2 regions of the Methylotenera sp. N17 genome follow, and region 1 is predicted to be linked to the other one. Evidence: predicted binding sites of a transcription regulator. Region 1 holds the regulator's gene; the other holds the start of a gene.
The links. The regulator FliA, encoded in region 1, starts transcription of late flagellar genes. The targets are predictions, from matches to a motif close to CTAAAGTTNNCNNAAANNNTGCCGATANNA.
Positions count from the first base shown of each region.

Region 2: a site for FliA is predicted at 7,366-7,395, ahead of FG11_RS03570 (flagellin N-terminal helical domain-containing protein). Genes of this name have one in related genera too.

Region 1 covers NZ_JUGE01000001.1:1,266,778-1,276,613, reverse strand. The annotation lists gene flgM (flagellar biosynthesis anti-sigma factor FlgM) at 1-106, shown strand, start outside; gene FG11_RS06100 (flagella synthesis protein FlgN) at 120-608, shown strand; gene FG11_RS13250 (EAL domain-containing protein) at 843-4,982, shown strand; gene motD (flagellar motor protein MotD) at 4,995-5,831, opposite strand; gene FG11_RS06085 (flagellar motor protein) at 5,843-6,583, opposite strand; gene FG11_RS06080 (RNA polymerase sigma factor FliA) at 6,565-7,302, opposite strand; gene FG11_RS06075 (MinD/ParA family ATP-binding protein) at 7,323-8,147, opposite strand; gene flhF (flagellar biosynthesis protein FlhF) at 8,140-9,573, opposite strand; gene flhA (flagellar biosynthesis protein FlhA) at 9,570-9,836, opposite strand, start outside.
Region 2 covers NZ_JUGE01000001.1:734,858-744,693, forward strand. The annotation lists gene recR (recombination mediator RecR) at 1-360, opposite strand, end outside; gene FG11_RS03545 (YbaB/EbfC family nucleoid-associated protein) at 379-687, opposite strand; gene dnaX (DNA polymerase III subunit gamma/tau) at 712-2,400, opposite strand; RNA gene ffs (signal recognition particle sRNA small type) at 2,556-2,652, opposite strand; gene FG11_RS03555 (GGDEF domain-containing protein) at 2,879-4,720, shown strand; gene FG11_RS03560 (PAS domain-containing sensor histidine kinase) at 4,764-6,203, shown strand; gene FG11_RS03565 (response regulator) at 6,398-7,039, shown strand; gene FG11_RS03570 (flagellin N-terminal helical domain-containing protein) at 7,479-8,279, shown strand; gene FG11_RS03575 (flagellar protein FlaG) at 8,353-8,712, shown strand; gene fliD (flagellar filament capping protein FliD) at 8,764-9,836, shown strand, end outside.

The DNA.
Region 1 (9,836 bases):
CAATGCCATCAAATCGGCGATTGAAAGTGGTCAATTTAAAGTCAATTCAGAGAAAGTAGCGGATGGCTTGATTGATACTGTGAAAGATTTGCTGAAAAACAAATAAATCGAGGTTACTTATGCACGCACCATCATCAGCAGCACAAGCATCACGTTCGGCAATCACGTTTGAACAAGATGCCTTATTGGTGAATCAACTATTGTCTGATTTGCAAAAAGAGCAGGCTGCATTAGTGGTGTCTGACATTGATGCAATCGAACAACTGATTGATAAACGTTTGGTGCTGTTGCAGCAGTTGAGCGTTGCAGCTAAGAATCGCTATGATGCATTGGCACAGCAAGGCTACGAAGCGAATGAAAAAGGCATGGCACAATGGCTAAAAGCGCAAGCCAAGCCAATATTGAACCGCGCTTGGGAAACTTTTCAGAAGGCTTTAGTGCAAGCAAAAGAATTGAATCGATTAAACGGCGTACTCATCAATAAACATTTCAATCGCAATCAACAGGTGTTAGGCCATTTACAAGGCGAATCTGTACGCACAGATACCTACGGTAAAAACGGTCAAGCTAAATCACAGCATTATCTGCGCAGCTCACTCGTTGTTTAATAAAGTTTTACAAATCAATTGACAACCATCAAGAATGTTAGCATCATTCTGCTTTAAATCTACTCCATAAATATACATCAATAAGTGTATGTTTATACAATAAAAACAATAAGTTGAACATCGTTGCTTTTGAACATACGTGTGGTTTTCTAGATTAAATGGGCTTGACACAAGTAGGCTTATCAATTGCAGCAAGTAGAAATCCGTTTGACTTGATTAGATTGAAAGTTGAATATGGAACCTACTGACCCATCTGTGGATAAAGCTGGCAAACACGCTTTAGACCTGCTTTCAAAAATCACCCTGCACTTACAAGGTATGATTTATCAATTTCGGATGAAGTCTGATAAATCCACCAGTATTCCATTCTCCAGTCCACAAATCAAAGAGCTGTTTGCGCTTAACCCTGACGATGTGAAAGACGATGCCAGCGCATTGCTTACGCGCATTGACCCACGTGATTACGATCGCTTTATATTAGCTGGCCGCCAATCTGCACAACAGTTGTCTGCTTGGCAGTGCGAGTTCCGTGTGCATTTGCCAGATGGCAGGGTACGTTGGCTGTTTGGCAACTCTACGCCTGAGTTAGAGCCGGATGGCAGTATATTGTGGACCGGTTATATCAAAGATATTACCGAGAATAAACAGCTAAAAGAAGCGGCCATCATGGGTGGCATTGCATTACACGCAAAACTGGGTTCCATTCCGGATTTGTTGTTTGAATCCGATGAGCATGGCATTTGCCTATTGGTGCATTCGGCCTCGCAAGAGCTGTTGGCCGCTTCGCCAAATGCTTTTATGGGCGAACCCATTCATGAGTTTCTGCCATCGCAGGCTTGTGAAGCGATTTTAGCCGCCATACAAGAAGCTAAGCAGCACGGACGCTCTCAAGATAAGCATTTTAGTTTGGAGATTTTGCAAGGTAAACGCTGGTTTGAGTTGTCTGTGGTAAATAATGTAAAAGACGATGATGCGCACACCTATGTTGTGTTGGTGCGCGATGTGACCGAACAGAAAAAAACACAAGAGAAGCTGCGGATTGATGCCTATGCTTTCCGTGCCATCTCTCAGGGTGTATTGGTGGCCGATGCTAACCGGAAAATTGTAGCGGTCAATGATGCGTTTACTAGAATCACTGGTTACTTGCTGAGTGATTTGCAAGAGCAGCATTTGGATTTTTTATACTCGGCGCATACCAATGCTGATGCCTTATTAGAAATTCAGCAACTACTTACACAGAATCTCTCTTTCTCTGGGGAAGTCATCAGCTATCACAAAGAGGGAAACCCGTTCCTGAACGAGCTCACCATCACGCCGGTGCTGGATGAATATAATGCAGCCAGCAATTTTGTGTGTGTGATCCGAGACATTACAGAACAAAACGCACTGCACAATGCCATTGAAGAGTCTCGTTATTTATTGGTTACCGTGATTGATGCTGCGCCATCGAGAATTTTTTGGAAAGACAAACATTCACGTTATTTAGGCTGCAACAAAGCATTTGCCTTAGAAATGGGCTTAAGCGACCCTTCTGAAATTTATGGGAAAAGTGATGAGGACTTTTTTCCGTCAGCGCATGCCGAAAAATTTAGGCAGGATGATGCTGCGATTATGGCCGCGGGTGTGCCTAAGTTGTTTTACGAGGAAGAAGTCACCAATGGCCAAGGCAAACATGATTGGGCACTGAAGTCCAAAGTGCCACTCAGCAATGCGCGTAATGAGATTATTGGCCTACTGGGTGTATTTGACATTATTACTGAACGTAAACAAGAACAAGAGAAACTGCGTAAAACCCAGCATGCATTATTGGAGTCTAGTGAGCGTTATGTGGATTTGTACGAGTTTGCCCCGATTGGCTATTTAACAGTCAATGAGCAAGGCATGGTGTCAGAAGCCAATTGGAAAGCTAGGTCTATTCTTGGTATTAAGCGCAAAGAACTAGGTAAAGAGCGCTTTGCACGTTATGTCGCGCAGCAAGATAAAAAGTATTGGCAATCACAGTTTGCTGCATTAAAAGCGTTGCAAGAGGGCGCAGAGCTGGCATTTGAGATTGGGTTAGCAGACGAAGAAACTGGGACACATGTTGATGTAAAACTTACATGCGTACGTACGCATGTGACTGAAGACCATGCGATGGTCAGAATGACGTTGTTTGATATTACCGCCAGCAAGCAGGCCGATTTTGAGCTGAGGCAGAAAGAAGCGTATCAACGTTCTTTGTTGGATAATTTCCCATTCATGGTCTGGTTAAAAGACAAAGATAGTCGATTCTTAACCGTGAATGAGGCGTTTTTGCATGCATGCGGTGCCGATACTTTAGAGCAGGTGATTGGCAAAACCGATTCAGATTTTTGGCCGCCTGATTTGGCTGATTCTTATAGATCTCAGGACAAAGCGGTCATGATTAGCCGTGAGCCCAAGACGCTGGATGCAATTATAGAGGTGGAAGGTAATCGTTTATGGTTTGAAGCTTACAAATCGCCAGTCATTGTAGAAGACAAAGTCGTGGGTACAGTGGGTTTTGCCAGAGATATTTCTAACCGTCGGCGGATATCAAATTACGAGCAATTTAGAAGTCGCATGCTGGAACTGGTGGTGCGCGAAGAAAACCTGCAAGTGCTTTTAGATAGTATTGTAGCGGGTATTGAACAGCTCAATCCCTCTATGTTTTGTTTGATTGCCATGCTTGCGGAGAATGGAAAGCAACTGACAGTAGTATCTGCCCTAAGTTTGCCAGAAGGCTTTGTGGATGCACTAGAAGGCATGAAAATCGGCATGGGAATGGGCTCGATTGGTACGGCGGCATTTATTAAAAAACGGGTGATTGTAGAGGATGTGATGACGCATCCTTACTGGACTAAGAACCGAGAAATTGCCCAGAAATATGGCATTGGTTCCAGTTGGGCGGAGCCCATTATTGGGGCAAAAGGCAATGTGCTGGGTGCCTTTGGCATTTATCACCATGAGGCGCATGCGCCGGATGAGTACGACATGATATTGATTGAGCAGTCCGCGCGCCTGATCAGCATCGCCTTAGAGCGTAGCGAATCCATTTCTAAGATTGCGCACTTAGCCTATTATGACGACGTCACCGGCTTGCCCAATCGCAGATTCTTATTTGAGCAACTCAAGCGTTCCATGGCGATGAATCTTGAATCTGGGGCCAATAGTGCGCTGATGTATCTGGATTTAGACCAGTTTAAAACGGTGAACGATTCACGCGGCCATGATATAGGCGATATGCTGTTAGTAGAGGTGGCCAATCGCTTAAGAGCCAATCTGCAAGCTGCCGATACGATTGCACGCGTAGGTGGCGATGAGTTTGTTGTGCTGGTCGAAAACCTAAGTAGTGAGTTGATTGAGGCGGCCAAGCAAGTAGAAATTGTCGCAGATCGTATTTTAAAAGTACTGAACAAACCATTCACGATTGCCAAGCAAAAACATCATAGCAGCGCCAGTGTGGGCATTACCCTGTTTGGGCAGCAGAAAATGGATGCAGAGGATGTGTTGCAACAATCTGATATTGCCATGTTCCAGGCCAAAAAAGCAGGGCGCAATACCTTTAGGTTCTTTGACCCTAAAATGCAAGCCAACATCACAGCATTGGTGGGTTTAGAAACAGAGCTGAGAAAAGCCATCAACGAATGCCAGCTCAAACTCTACTACCAAGTGCAAGTCGATCATTTAGGACAGCCATTTGGTGCGGAAGCGCTCATTCGCTGGCTACACCCAGAGCGCGGCATGATTTCGCCGGCCGAGTTTATTCCTCTGGCGGAAGAAAGTGGTTTGATTATCCCGATTGGTACATGGGTGCTAGATACCGCTTGTGCACAAATCAAAGCATGGCAGGCGGATCCCAATACCCGTGAGCTGACTTTGTCTGTGAATATTAGTGCCAAGCAGTTTAGACAAGTGGATTTTGTGCAGCAAGTGAAAGCCAGCATACAAAAACATGGCATTGATGCGATGCATTTGCGCTTAGAGCTGACAGAAAGCATGTTGTTGGAAAATGTAGAAGAAACCGTAGAGTACATGAATGCGCTGGGGCAGGTTGGCGTGCAGTTCTCGCTAGATGATTTTGGTACGGGTTATTCATCGCTGCAATATTTAAAACGGTTACCGCTCTATCAGCTTAAGATAGACCAGTCTTTTGTGCGCGATATTGTGACAGATAGCCACGATAGGACGATTGTGCGTACGATCATTGCCATGGCGCAAAGTATGTACATCGGCGTGATTGCGGAAGGGGTAGAAACCCATGAGCAGCGCGAACTCTTGCTTACCAATGGGTGCCGTCGTTACCAAGGTTACTTTTTTGGTAAGCCATTGCCCATTGAGCAATTCAATGCAATTTTAAAGCTGAGTAAACAATAATACGCAGGCCAGTTATGGCACTTGTGGTGTGATTTCTTGCAGTTTGACTTCTTGAGGTTTAATTTCTTGAGGTTTAATTTCTAGCGTATCTTGCAATTCGTTTTTTGTCTCATACAAAATCATGATCGATACGCGACGGTTCTTTGCCCGACCAAACTCGGTGTCACTACTGCTAATAGGTTGGGTGGCGCCGTAGCCTAGTGCGCTTAAACGCGTTTCTACTACGCCTGCTGCATTTAGCATGCGTACTACTGTACTGGCACGTACTGCGGAGAGCTCCCAGTTGGAGTAAAACTGGTGTGTATGTATCGGCGTATCGTCAGTGTGGCCTTCTACCTGAATCAAGCGTTGGTTGGCGTTCAAAATCACTGCGATTTCGTTGATGATTTCCACAGCAGAATCTGCAAGGTCTGCGGAGCCAGAGTTAAACAATACGCTATCGTTAATATCGATGCGCACGCCACGGTTATTTTGCATCACTTGTACTTTACCATCCTGTATCATCAGTGCAAGCTTGTTAGAAAGATCAACGCCTAACTTAGCCATGTTTTCACGCTCACGTTTCGATTTCTCTTGATACAAATAACTCAGTGGTAATGGTTTAATCAGCGATTTTTCCGGTTGCGGTTTTACGTCTATTTTTTTTTGCTGTGGCACTGTTGGTGCGCTATCGCCGCTAAATGCAGTATCTATGGCGTTAGTCAGCGCATTGTATTTGCTGAGATTCACGGATGAAATGGCATACATCACCACAAAAAAGGCAAACAGCAGGGTAATAAAGTCTGCATACGATACTAACCAGCGGTCTGGGTTATCGTCATCATCGTCCAGTGGTTTTCTTCTAATCATGATTCGTCACATCAGTGTAAGTAAGACTGCAAACGCTCTTCCACAATTTTCGGATGGTCGCCGCGTGCAATCGATACCCAGGCATTCAGTAGCATTTCTCGGCGCATCATCTCGTGCGTAATCAAGGCTTTAAGCTTGCTGGCGATGGGTAAAAACACTAAGTTAGCAAAGCCTACGCCATAAATGGTGGCGACAAAGGCAACTGCGATACCACTGCCCAATTTGCTGGGGTCAGATAAATTTTCCATCACATGGATTAAGCCAATTACTGCACCTAAAATGCCAATGGTGGGCGCGTAGCCACCCGCTGCACTCCAAATTTTGGCGGCATTGCGTTGTTTGAGTTCATAAAAATGGATATCAATCGCACAAATCTCACGAATACGGTCAGGCGGTGTACCGTCGATCATCAGTTGTAAGCCTTTGCGAATGAACAGATCAGTTTCGCGGCCTAAATAACTTTCCAACATAAAAATGCCTTCTTTACGTGCATATGTGGCCCAAGCGCTGATGCGTGCAGCCAACTCACGGCGATCATCATGTGGCGTGATAAATACATGTTTCGCCATCACTACGCCTTCTATAAAGCTTGCATAATTGGTTTGCAGCAATACTGCGCCGCAAGTGCCAAATAGCACAATCAGCAGCGCAGCTGGCTGTACCAATGAGGCAATTTGCCCACCCTCTACCGCTTGGCCAACAACCAGTGCGAGCAGGGCAATGGCTAGGCCAGCTAAACTACCCCAGTCCATGCTCTTTCTTTCAAATGTGCACGTAAGCGGCCAACCGCTTGGCTATGTAATTGACATACGCGGGATTCGGATACGTTCATGACGGCACCAATCTCTTTGAGGTTGAGCTCTTGCTCGTAGTAAAGTCCCATCAATATTTTTTCACGCTCGGGCAACGCTTCAATCGATTCAATGAGCGCATCACGGAAATCACTTTCCAGCAGGCCTTTGATCGGGTCGCTGTTCTCGTCGTCTACATAGCGGTCTAAAAAGTGCTCACCACCACTTTCATCATCATGAAAGTCTTCGTAATACACCAGTTGATGGCCTTGGCAATCGCCCAGTGTTTCGTAGTAATCATTGAGCGAGACATCCAACTTTTTAGCAATCTCGTTTTCTGAAGGTGCTCTGCCAAGTTGTTGTTCCAACTGATGGATAGCTGCTTCAATATCACGCATATTCTTGCGAATGCTACGCGGTAGCCAATCTGCGCTACGCAACTCATCTAACATAGAACCACGGATACGCTGGGCGGCATACGTTTCAAATTGCGCGCCATGCGTGTCTTCATAACGGTTAATCGCATCCAGCAGTCCTATCATGCCAGCCTGTATTAAATCGTCTAGCTCAACACTGGGCGGTAGTTTTGCCTTGAGTTGATAGGCGAGTTTTTTCACCATGGTGGCATGCTTGGTCAGCATTTCACTTTTTTGATCGTGTTTACCAGTAACTGTATACATAAATAACCTCTGGCCTAAATTCAGGCAAATTGTGCAGGCGTAAAATCTGCAGGAGTAGCGTGCTTATAATCTAATTTAAGTGCCATTTTCTTAAACGCGTTAGAGGCGGTTGCCAATGGAAATGCATCGATGACAGATCGGCCTAATTGCGAGGCTTTGCTTATGTGATCATCTTTGGGAATCGCACCAAAATACTCTAAATCAATGCGCATATAGCGTTTAGCCACAGATGAAATATTGTTAAACACCACTTTGGCTTGCTGTTCAGTAGCATCGTCCACAATGATGCCAAAGTGACGACGGCCTAATTGACTGTAGACCTTTTTAATCATGGCATACGCATCTTTAATCGATTCTGGCTGACGCGTGAGCTGGATAATAATTTCGCCATCGTTGAGCAAACTAATGGGTAGTAAATGAGCCTTATTGAGTGAAGCGTCTACCAATAAAATCTCGTACTGATCGGCCAAGGTATGAAATACTTGGGTTAAGTATTCGCTCATGGTGTGATTCAACATCTGATCCAATTGGCTTTTCTGCATCATTTTGGCAATGGAGAAACCATGTTGCGATAAATGAATGGCTTTGTTTAATCCCATTTTTTTACCGGCAGTATCCACCAAAGTAGGTAGGGCGTTAATGCCATAATAAGTCTCAGAAGACTCTTTAGAGGCATGGATGACTAATGTCTTATTGCCTTGGTCGCTGATCGATGCTGCAAGATTCGTCATCAGACGAGATTTATCTTGCGTAGCGGCAGCCGAGATAATAGAAATAATACGTGGCGCAGGCGCCGCCATGATCCTACGTAAGCCAGCCGCTTGGTCTTGTGGCACATTAAGCATGGTTCACCTCCGTCGCTTTCACGTAATCTGCGTAGTTATCTACATTGGCCACCACAAATGGCAATTCTTCTTCCAAGTATTGGAAAGGCCAGCTGGTCGAATTCAATGTCAATGCTCTAGAAATCAACTCTACTTTGTTGGCCACTTGCATGTCTTCTGGCACGCGTTGACCGTGCGTGGTGTAGTACAGTTTTAATTTCTCGCGGATGATGACGTCTAAGGTATTGCCAATGGTCGCGGCTTCATCCAATTTAGTGATAATGCAGCCATCCAACGCGCGGCCTTTATAGGCACGGATCACATCAGTTAATGTTTCACCGGTGCAAGTAGCGTTCAGGCACAGCAATTTTTTGATATTCACATTCATTTTAGAAAGCATGGCGATTTGTTCTGTCACCATGCGGTCACGTTGGCTCACACCTACGGTATCCACCAAAATGCAGTGTTTGTGTTTGAGTTCATTCAAGGCGATTTTCAAATCGGCTTCATCTTTCACTGCATAGACCATCACGCCTAAAATCTTGCCGTAGATACGCAGTTGCTCATGACCACCAATCCTGTAGCCATCTGTAGTGATGAGGCCTAAGTTTTGTGTGCCATGCTTCATGACATAACGCGCTGCCAATTTAGCCGTAGTAGTGGTTTTACCCACGCCAGTTGGGCCTACCAAAGCAAATACGCCGCCTTGGTCTAATAATTCGCTTTCGTCTTTAATCGTATCCAGATTTCTGGCCAATGCACCTTTGATCCAAGCCAATGCGCGGTTCATTTCTAGGCTATTCGGCAATTTTTCTGCCAACTGTCTAGAAAGTGATGCGCTAAAGTTAGCGGCTAATAAAGTGCTCAATATTTTGGCTTTCACCGGGTTGTGTTGCAGATTGTTGTTCCATGCCATGGCCGTTAACTGTGTTTCCACACGGCTACGCATGCCACGCATTTCATTCAACATCATGCTAAATTGTTGACTTAACTCTTGGTGAGACAAGCCACTCATATCGTCATTTGCTTGCATATCAAAACTGGGTTGTGCGATAGGTGCGCGTCTAGGTGAAGTTTCTTGTCTAGGCGAAACTTTGGCTGCCGGCATTACTGCTTTGGGTTTTTCTGGCACAAACTCTGGTGCTTTCACAGCACGTTTGTTTTGATTGAGAATGGAAAGCAGGGTAGGCGCATCCGCGTAATCCTCTTCCTCTTCATCTTCAAACGTTTCTTGTGGGAGCTGCATGGTCGGGCTATCCAGCATATCTGCGCTGAGTGGGCTGAACTGGTTAGCCATCGCGTGCATGTCTGCCTCGCTGACTGCAAGAATCTCATTGCCACCATTGCTGGCACGGTTAGAAATAATTACCGCGTCTTCGCCTAAGGCTTTACGTACCATGCTCAACGCTTCGCGTGAGTTTTTTCCGAAAAATCGTTTAATGTTCATGCTTGACCTCCAATAAGACTAGTGACGCGAATGGTTTTTGAATCTGGTAATTCTTCGTGTGACAACACGCGAAGATGTGGAACGGAACGGCGTAAAAATTTTGCAAGTGCTGCGCGTAATGGCGCTGGCACTAATAACACAGGCGTTAAGCCCATTTGTTCGTGTTGTTTAGAGGCAGTCTCGGCTTGTCTGGCTAAGGCTTCGGCAATGCCTGGCTCTATAGATGTATTGTTGGCTGCATTGTTTTGTAAGGCTTGCAATAA
Region 2 (9,836 bases), 530 kb from region 1:
TTTCGGGCCAATGCCATCAATTGGCGACAAGCGACCCATCAGCACAAAGTACATCCCCGCGTAAGATTGTGTTTGTTCCAGCATCATTAAATCCGTAGGCATTTCCACCACGCATAACATACTAGGCTCGCGCTGCTCAGCGTTACACAATGCACAAACGGCTTGTTCACTAAAGTTATTACATAGTTGGCAATGGCCAATCGTATCTAGTGCGTGCTGCATGGAATACGCAAGCTGTCCTGCACCTTTTCGATCACGTTGCATCAGATGGTAAGCCATGCGTAATGCAGATTTTGGCCCTACGCCTGGCAGGCAACGCAGGGCTTCGATCAATTGCTCAAGGGCGGGTGGATTTTTCACAAGGTAATGTGGGTTAAATTAGAAAGGCATTTTAAAGCCGGCTGGCATGACTGCACTCATGCGCGCGCTGGAGGTGGCTTCTACTTTTGCTTTTGCATCTTTTAATGCCAGCAGTACTAAGTCTTCTAATGTTTCTTTGTCATCCATCACTGCATCATCAATCACCACACGCTTGACATCGTGGCTACAGGTCATGGTAATTTTAACCATGCCGTTGCTTGCAGAGCCTTCCACTTCAGTTGTGGCAAGTTCTGCCTGCGCCTTTTGCATGTTTGCTTGCATTTGCTGGGCTTGCTTCATCATGTTGCCCATGCCGCCTTTCATCATTTGAATGCTCCTTTATTAAATGAATTATTGAACAGGTTTAATTGAGTTAGGAATAATCGTGGCGCCAAAATCGCTCATCAAGGATTGCACAAAATGATCCTGCAAAATAGCGGTTTCGGCATTCGATTGAATCGTCGCTTTTTCAATCGCTATTTGCTTGGCAGGGGTATTGGCCTCGCTGCCGATTTCAAACTGTAATTTGATTTTACGCCCAAAGTGTTGATGTATCGCATCGCTTAGTTTGTCTTGATAGTTTGGACTCGCTAAATGCTTGTGCGTTTCAGCCACTTTAAGCGTAATGCTGTGCTCGTCATAAGTGACCATTTCGCAGTTTTGTGCCAATGCACGTGCCAAGCCTAGTTTGAGCCGCTGTTCTACTAGCGTACGCCAATCTCCGTTAAAGCTGCGCTCGTTTGACTCTTGTTGTGCATCGGCCAACGTCGGTTCTGGTGCTATTGGCCTGCTAATAACGGGTTGAGGCGATGTTAATTCCGTTGTGCTAGATGCTATTTGCGGTGCGGTAGGGGCTACTTCTGGCACGGCTTTACGCTGATCGCCTAAGTTGGCGGAGACATTAGTAGTGTTGGTAACGGCTTTGCGTTCTGGCTCGCCAGAATCTGATAGTTTTTCTTGTGGCGTAAAGGCCAACATACGCAGCAGGGTCATGGTGAAGCCTGCATACTCATCGGGCGCTAACCCGATATCACGGCGCCCCAGAATGCTGATTTGGTAGTAAAGCTGCAGGGTTTCAGCAGAAATGGTCTCGGCTAACTGCAAGAGTGCAGCACGCTCTGGCAAATCATTGGCAATGGTTTCCGGACAGGTTTTAGCAATGGCAATTTGATGCAGTATGCCCGATAGATCGCCCAGTGCCGCTTCAAATGAGATGCTACGGGTGTCCATGACTTTTGCTTTGGCAATCAGCGCAGCGCTGTCATTCGCAAGCAGTGCCTGCAAAATCTCATATAGATAACTTTGGTCAATTGCGCCCAGCATGCTGCGTACTTCTGCTTCATTCACGGTTTGGTTGCCATAAGCAATGGCTTGGTCTGTGAGCGAGAGCGCATCACGCATGCTGCCGGCAGCGGCACGCGCAATTAAATGAATAGCGCTGGCTTCAAACCCAATCTGCTCTTGTTGCAAAATTTGCGTGAGATGTTCTGTAATCGTGGTGCTTGCCATTTGACGCAAGTTAAACTGCAGGCAGCGTGAGAGTACCGTTACCGGCACTTTTTGTGGGTCAGTCGTGGCCAAAATAAACTTCACATGTGCCGGCGGTTCTTCCAGGGTCTTCAGCATGGCATTAAATGCGCTCTTAGAAAGCATGTGCACTTCATCGATGATATAGACTTTAAAGCGGCCTGCCGTTGGCGCGTATTGTGCGTTCTCAAGGAGCTCGCGCATGGCATCTACTTGTGTGTTGCTGGCAGCATCTACCTCAATCAAATCAATAAAGCGGCCTTTATCAATCTCTGTACAGGCATTGCATACGCCACATGGCGTAGCGGTAATGCCTTGCTCACAGTTAAGGGATTTGGCCAAAATACGCGCAATGGTTGTTTTGCCTACACCGCGTGTGCCGGTAAACAAATATGCATGATGCAAGCGTTGTTGCTCTAGCGCATTGGTAAGCGCGCGCACGACATGCTCTTGCCCGACTAAGGTATTAAATGATTTGGGACGCCACTTACGTGCGAGTACTTGATAAGACATCTAGTGGCCTTTGCGTCAATACGTTAAATGATACATGGGTGCGTAACATGCCAACACTTGATGACTAGATGATGTGTCCGGCATGAAAAAGTGCTAAACGTTTGGCATGCATGTGAACGATCCAATCAAACAACGTTATCTTCCATACAAGTGGAGGAGGCGAGCCAAACCCCCGGCACTTGCTCAATAGTTGTGGCTGCTTGCTTCCGCATCTGACCAGGTTGGCTACTTTACAATGCGGGGAGGCCCGCCAAACAGTATTTTACAATACTTTCCTTCGTTCAACTTCACTTCGCTTGGCAATTTTTCTCTCACTTGTCTTATCACTCACAGATGAGGCCAGCCAATCTTGTTAATAAACTGCGCTAATTTTAGCAATTAGAGGGCTTAAGTGTGCTTTTTCAAGCATTCAAAATCATGCACATCGGGCCAAAATGCTATGACGACAATTGTCCATTTAGGAAATCTCAGAATTATTATGGCAACGCCTCAACCCAAAAAAATTGTATCGGCACCCGATATCGCACGTGAGACCATTAAGCAAATGGCAATGCGCCGCGTTGAGCCTACGCCCAATAATTACGAGCTTATTTACAATGAGATTGCGGGTGTTCCGCAAAAAGAAACCTTAAACAGTGCGATTAAAAAAGCATTGAAGCAATTGCCAAATCAGAGCACAGAGCAAGCCAATTGGATCAACCGCTGGGAAAAGCTATTGAAGCAGGATAACTGGTCCGGGCTAGCCGATGTGTTGAATGAAGGTATGGACAGCAGTGTGACCCAATCCAAACAATGGCCCGATGCGATTCGTCTTTTACTCAAAGGTTGGGATGCGCGCCGTAGCAGTACCGATATTGCGCGTAAAAGAGAAACGCTGGAACGCGTGCTAATTAATTACGGTAGCGACTCTCAGCTGTCTACCAAAATTCAAAATCTAGCGACCAGCTGGGGTGCGAATGAGCCAGTTGGTGAGAATGCGATGCCAGCATTGACCGAGCCAGATGAGGCTAATCAAGCTGACACGACATTACTGCAAAAAATCGACAATAAATTGAGCGCTGTCATCGGCGTAGGCAATGATGAAACTAAACAGTTTCATGAGACTTTCCAGATTTTACAAGACATGTTGAAGCAGTCATTGAACCACGGATTGATTCCACGTTTAGATGGCTACCCGGAATTGCGTGAAGAAGCCTATGAACTAGCGGTGTTGACTGAAAAGGCCCGCAAATTAAAAGACTGGCAGTTTATGGCCAAGCAATTTAGGGCACTGTTGGTGAGGGTGGAACTGATTGGTGCAAACGAAGAAGGCATTAAACAAGATTTATTAAGATTGCTCAAATTGCTACTCAGCAATATCAGTGAGTTGGTGGCCGAGGATCAATGGCTAAGAGGGCAAGTCGCTACTGTGCAAACCATTATCTCTGGTCCGCTAGATCGTGTGCAGATTCAATCGGCAGAGAAAAGCTTAAAAGAAGTCATCTATAAACAAGGCATGATTAAACATAGTTTAATCGAAGCAAAAAACTCCTTCAAAACGATGATTTCTACATTTGTGGACCGCTTGAAACATATGGCGGATACCAGTGGTAGCTACCACGAAAAAATCGAAGTCTACGCTGATAAGCTCTCTGAGACTGATGATATTTTGAGAATCAATGAGTTGTTAGAAGGCCTGATGCGCGATACGCACACCATGCAGGCAGACATCATGCGTTCACGCGAGGCATTGCTGCATCAACGTGAAGAAGCAGAGAGCTCACAAGAGAAAATCAAAAAACTGCAAGAAGAACTGACACAGCTGAGTGAAGCCGTGCGCATGGATCAACTCACCGGTGTATTAAACAGACGTGGTTTGGATGACGCACTGACCACTGAAATTTCAAGGTTTGGTCGCGGTGGTGGCCCATTAACATTGGCGCTGCTGGATATTGATAACTTTAAACACCTCAATGATACCTACGGGCATCACGTGGGAGATGTTGCGTTGAAACATCTGGCCAATGTCGTCAAAAAAACCATTCGCCCAACCGACATTGTGACCCGGCTTGGTGGTGAAGAGTTCGTCATTCTGTTGCCAGATACCAACATTGACGAGGCTGTCATTACCATGACACGTTTGCAACGCACGCTGACCAAAGAATACTTTTTAGGCAATAACGAGCGCTTGCTGATTACGTTTAGCGCAGGGATTGCCTTGTTTAAAGTAGAAGAAGATCAAACGGGTCTGATTCACCGTGCCGATCAAGCCATGTATTTAGCCAAGAAATCTGGCAAAAACAAGGTGATGACTGAGCTGGATTTAGCCAAAGCGCAATAGGAACACACCGGATGTATACCACTTTTGATGTAAGGAAATTCAATTGTTAGCACTTGTCGAATCACAGTTAATTTTAAAATCACTCACATTGGCGCCTACCGATGAAATTTATGTATTGGATGCCACCACGCTGAATTTGCTTTATGCGAGTGATGAGGCACAAAAGAGAATCGGCAATGATGAGTTAATGATTCAGCCTGAACAGTTAGAAGCAATCCTCGGCGTGAGTTCAAAAACTTTGGTTACGTATGTGAATCAGCAACGTGACAAAAAAGCACTGTTCGAATTGAGCGTCAATCAGCCGCTGCCTGAGGCTGGGGTTCATAAAAATCAACTCCGTGTTATGCTAATACAATCAGGTCAAACCGAATATATTCTTGTGACAAAAAGCGAAATCTCCCCTAACGAAAAAGTAGTGATGGCACTCAGCGAGAGTGAATCGCGTTTCCAAGCCATTGTCTCCAATATTCCTGGCTTGGTGTTCCAAATGCAAATGACGGCTGATCACGAAGTGAGTTTTCGTTATGTGAGTGACGGCTGTGAAGCGTTGCTAGGACTTACCGCAAACGACTTGCAGGTTGATGCACAGCAGTTGTTTTCTATTATGAATACCCGCGACCGCCAAGATTTACGTGCCAAACTCATCAGCAGTGCGCAAAGCCTAGAAAAATTGGATTGGGAAGGGCGGGTGTGGATTGATGGTTGGCAAGATACCAAATGGATTAACTTGCGTGCCACTATTAGCCAGTTAGGCGATGGTGTGGTGCAGTGGGATGGCATTATGCTGAACATCACACAAAGTAAATTAGAGAAGTTAGAGATTGAACAGTCACGCCGTGAGCTAGAGCAATTGACTGCCCATATGAATCAAGTGAAAGAGCAAGAGCGTATTAGCATTGCGCGCGAGATTCATGATGACTTGGGTGGTAATCTAACCGCTATTAAAATGGGCCTGGCCAGCATTGCACAACAAATAGCTGCACAGCAATCCGTATCTTTAGAACAAACCGCTAACTTAGAAGCGATTGTGAACCGTACGTTTGAAGCGGTACATCGTATCTCTGGCAATTTAAGACCGAGCATTTTAGACCTTGGTATTGTCGATGCAGTTGAGTGGCAGGTGAATCAGTTTAAAAAACAAGTCGGTTTAAAATGTGTGTTTAGCACTAATCAAGCAGAGATCATGCTTTCCACAGAGCAATCGATGGCTTTATTTAGAATCTGCCAAGAATCACTTTCCAATATTGCGAAATATGCCAAAGCCTCACAAGTGAATGTGAGCTTAGAAGCCTCGGGCTATGAGGTAACACTACGAGTGATTGATAACGGTATTGGTATCAATGATGTGGATAAACTAAAAACCAACTCATTTGGGCTTCGCGGTATGCAAGAACGTGTGTCTGCATTGAATGGTAGCTTATCTATTGGCGTGGTAGACCAAGCGAGTAGCGGTACCAAAGTAGAGGTCACTTTGCCGATATAAACCCCGTTATAAATTCATCACTTCTCTTGTAGTTTCGATAGTTAGTTAGCCACCCACAGGGTGGCTTTTTCATTTTGTAATTTTAATTAACTGTTTAAATACAATGATTTATTGGTAAATTATCAAAAATTTACACTTATTTTTTTGTTTGGCACGCAATTTGCTGTTATGTAATTAACAGTTAAGGGGTGCGTATGAACAACAAAAAAATTAGAGTGATTGTGGTAGATGACCATGCCATTTTAAGATCAGGCATCAAACAAATCTTATCCACCACCGGTGAAATTGAAGTGGTTGCTGAAGCAGAAAATGCGACTGAAGCGATTAAATTTGCGCGTGAGATTGAAGCCGATGTGATGTTGCTGGATATTTCACTGCCAGACCGCAGCGGCATGGACGCATTGAAATGCATCAAACGCGATAATCCTTCACTGTCTGTATTGATGTTGTCTATGTATATGGAAGATCAATACGCTGTACGCGCTTTAAAATCAGGTGCTTCTGGCTACTTATGTAAACACAGCGCATCTAATGAATTATTGTCAGCCATTCACGCCTTAGCCAAAGGCAAAAAATATATTACGCCAGAAGTGGCCGAGATTTTGGCTGAGCAAGTCAGTGATGAAAAAACACAAAATCCGCACGAGACACTTTCAGACCGCGAATACCAAACGATGATCATGATTTCATCGGGCTTCTCTGTGAGTGAGATTGCCGAAAAATTATCGCTCTCTGTAAAAACAGTGAGTATGTACCGCACACGTTTGTTAGAAAAAATGCATTTGCGTCATAACTCAGACATCACGCATTACGCGATTAAGAATCAACTGGTTTAGATCTATCGGGAGGTAGTCCTCGGGGTTTGCTATGCAAACCCCATTTTTTTTGCCTCGCATATCTACGTTTGTGCACTAATTCTCCTCAAAGTTTATCTTAAGAGATAGCTGGTTTTTGTCTCTTTGTTAATCCCTTCACCACACAAAATAATCGCTATCATGCTGATATATCGTATTTTTTTAAGGAGTCAGCCCTAAATAAAAAGGTATTACCCTAAAGTTTTGAAAATGATAGCCGACATCATATTCATCGGGTCTGCTTAATCGGTAATTGTTTGAGGTTATGTGGGTTAAGTAACTGTTTCATAAAAAGTTTTGTTCTTACCCTAAACTTTTACAAAAGCTTACCGATAATAGATTTAAGTGCGACGCAATATGAAAAGTTGCCAAGCGAACAGTAGGGTGATTTGAATATTTTATTTTATTTAGGAGATTTATCATGGCTGCAGTAATTAATACAAACATTGCTTCATTAAACACACAACGTAACTTGAGCGCTTCACAATCAGGTTTAAATACATCTATCCAACGTTTGTCTTCTGGCTTACGTGTAAACAGCGCGAAAGATGACGCTGCTGGTATGGCGATTGCAACACGTATGGACTCACAAGTACGTGGCATGAACGTAGCGATGCGTAATGCAAACGATGCGATTTCTTTCGCACAAACTGCTGAAGGTGGTTTGAGTAAAGTAACTGACGCATTACAACGTATGCGTGAATTGGCAGTGCAATCTGCCAACGGCAGTAACTCTGCTGGTGACCGTACAAACCTAGATGCTGAGTTCCAAGAACTAGCTGCAGAGGTAACACGTATCGGTACAGCTACTAAGTTTAACGGTACAGCAGTGTTTGGTGGTGGTTCAACTACATTCCAAATCGGTGCTGATTCTGGCGACACGATCTCTGTATCAGCAGTAGCTGCAGCAACCATTACAGGTAGCGTTTCAACAGCAGCAGCAGCAACAACAGCGTTAGGTGCAATCGATACAGCGTTAGATGCAACGAATACTAAACGTGCGACATTGGGTGCGGTACAAAACCGTTTTGAAGCTGTGGTAGGTAACTTGCAAGTGGCTTCAGAGAACCAATCAGCAGCTAAATCACGCATCATGGATACAGACTTTGCTGCAGAAACAGCTAACTTAACACGCGGTCAAATCTTGCAACAAGCAGGTACAGCGATGTTAGCGCAAGCAAACTCACTACCAAACAACGTATTGAGCTTGTTAAGAGGGTAATTCGTAACTTGAGTAAATTGACTTCCACAGGGCGAAAGCTCTGTGGAATTTTCAGTAAGATAGGGAGTACAACATGTTCCAATCTTCTTTAGATGCATACGGTACAGCTAAATTAACTGCTGTTCCAGGAAGTCAAACCGTTCAGGCCACTAGTGGCCTAAAAGTCGTTACGAAGCCAGAAGAGTCTTTACCAGCTGCTGTTGAATTAGATAGAGCAACATTGACTGGCGCAGTGAAGAAATTGAATGATTATGTAGCGCCTGCGTTACAAACCATTCAGTTTTCAATTGATCAGGAATCTGAGCGGATTGTCGTCAAAGTCGTCGATACCGCCACCCAAAAAGTGTTAAGACAGATTCCTAACGAAGAAGTAATGGCGATTACCAAGACGCTGGATAAGTTACAAGGCTTGGTGATTAGACAAACGGCGTAACAGCAAGCGTGCGCTTTAATAGGATGCAGTAAATATTAAGGATGGATAATTATGGCAACAGTCTCAAGTACCTCAGCAATTGATGTTAATTCAATTGTCAGTAGCTTAATGAGCGTTGAACAACGACCGCTCACCTTAATTACCAACCAAAAAACTGCTTACGAAGCTAAGCTTACGGCTTATGGCACTTTAAAAAGTGCACTTTCCACGTTTCAAACTTCGGTCAGTGCACTGGCAGCTGCTTCCAAATTTAACGCACAATCTGCCACATCTGCCACGCCTAGCATGTTTACCGCTACGGCAAATGGCAGTGCAACTATTGGTGATTACGCAATCACCGTGAATCAACTCGCAAAATCACAGAAAATTGCTTTAGATGGCGTGGCCAATACCACGGATGTCATCGGCACTGGCAAATTGACCATAGCGTTTGGTACGTATGCTCCTGAGATTGTTTCACCCGCCACGCCTGCTAGCTTTACTGCCAATCCAAACAAGACCTCATTTGATGTCACTATCGATGCAAGCAATAACACGCTAGCGGGTGTGCGAGATGCGATTAACGCTGCCAATGGTGGCGTGACGGCCACCATCGTCAATGATGGTACTGCCAATCGCTTGGTGATTACCTCTAAAGAAACGGGCGAGGTGAATAGTCTGAAGATTACCGTAGCCGATGATGACGGTAATCCAACGGATAACACGGGTTTATCGAGATTGGCTTATGATCCATTATCGACTGCGGGCGCTGGCAAGAACATGAGCCAGTTACAAGCACCACTGAATGCGTTGCTCAATATTGATGGCATTGATGTAGTAAAAGCCAGCAATAGTGTGAGTGATGCGATTGAAGGCATTACCCTTAATTTGCTAGGCACCAGCAATAGTCAGCCCGTCAATTTGGCTGTGGCGTCTGATCAAGCCAAAATCAAAGAATCGGTGACGGCCTTTGTGGATGCGTATAACAAGCTGAACGATACCTTGCGTACCCTCACCAAATATGACGAAACTGGAAAATCTTCCGGTAAGTTGTTAGGCGATGCGACTGCACGCAATATCACGGCGCAAATTAAATCTGTGGTGACCAAAGTGGTGGATACGGGCGGCACGATTACTTCGTTGAC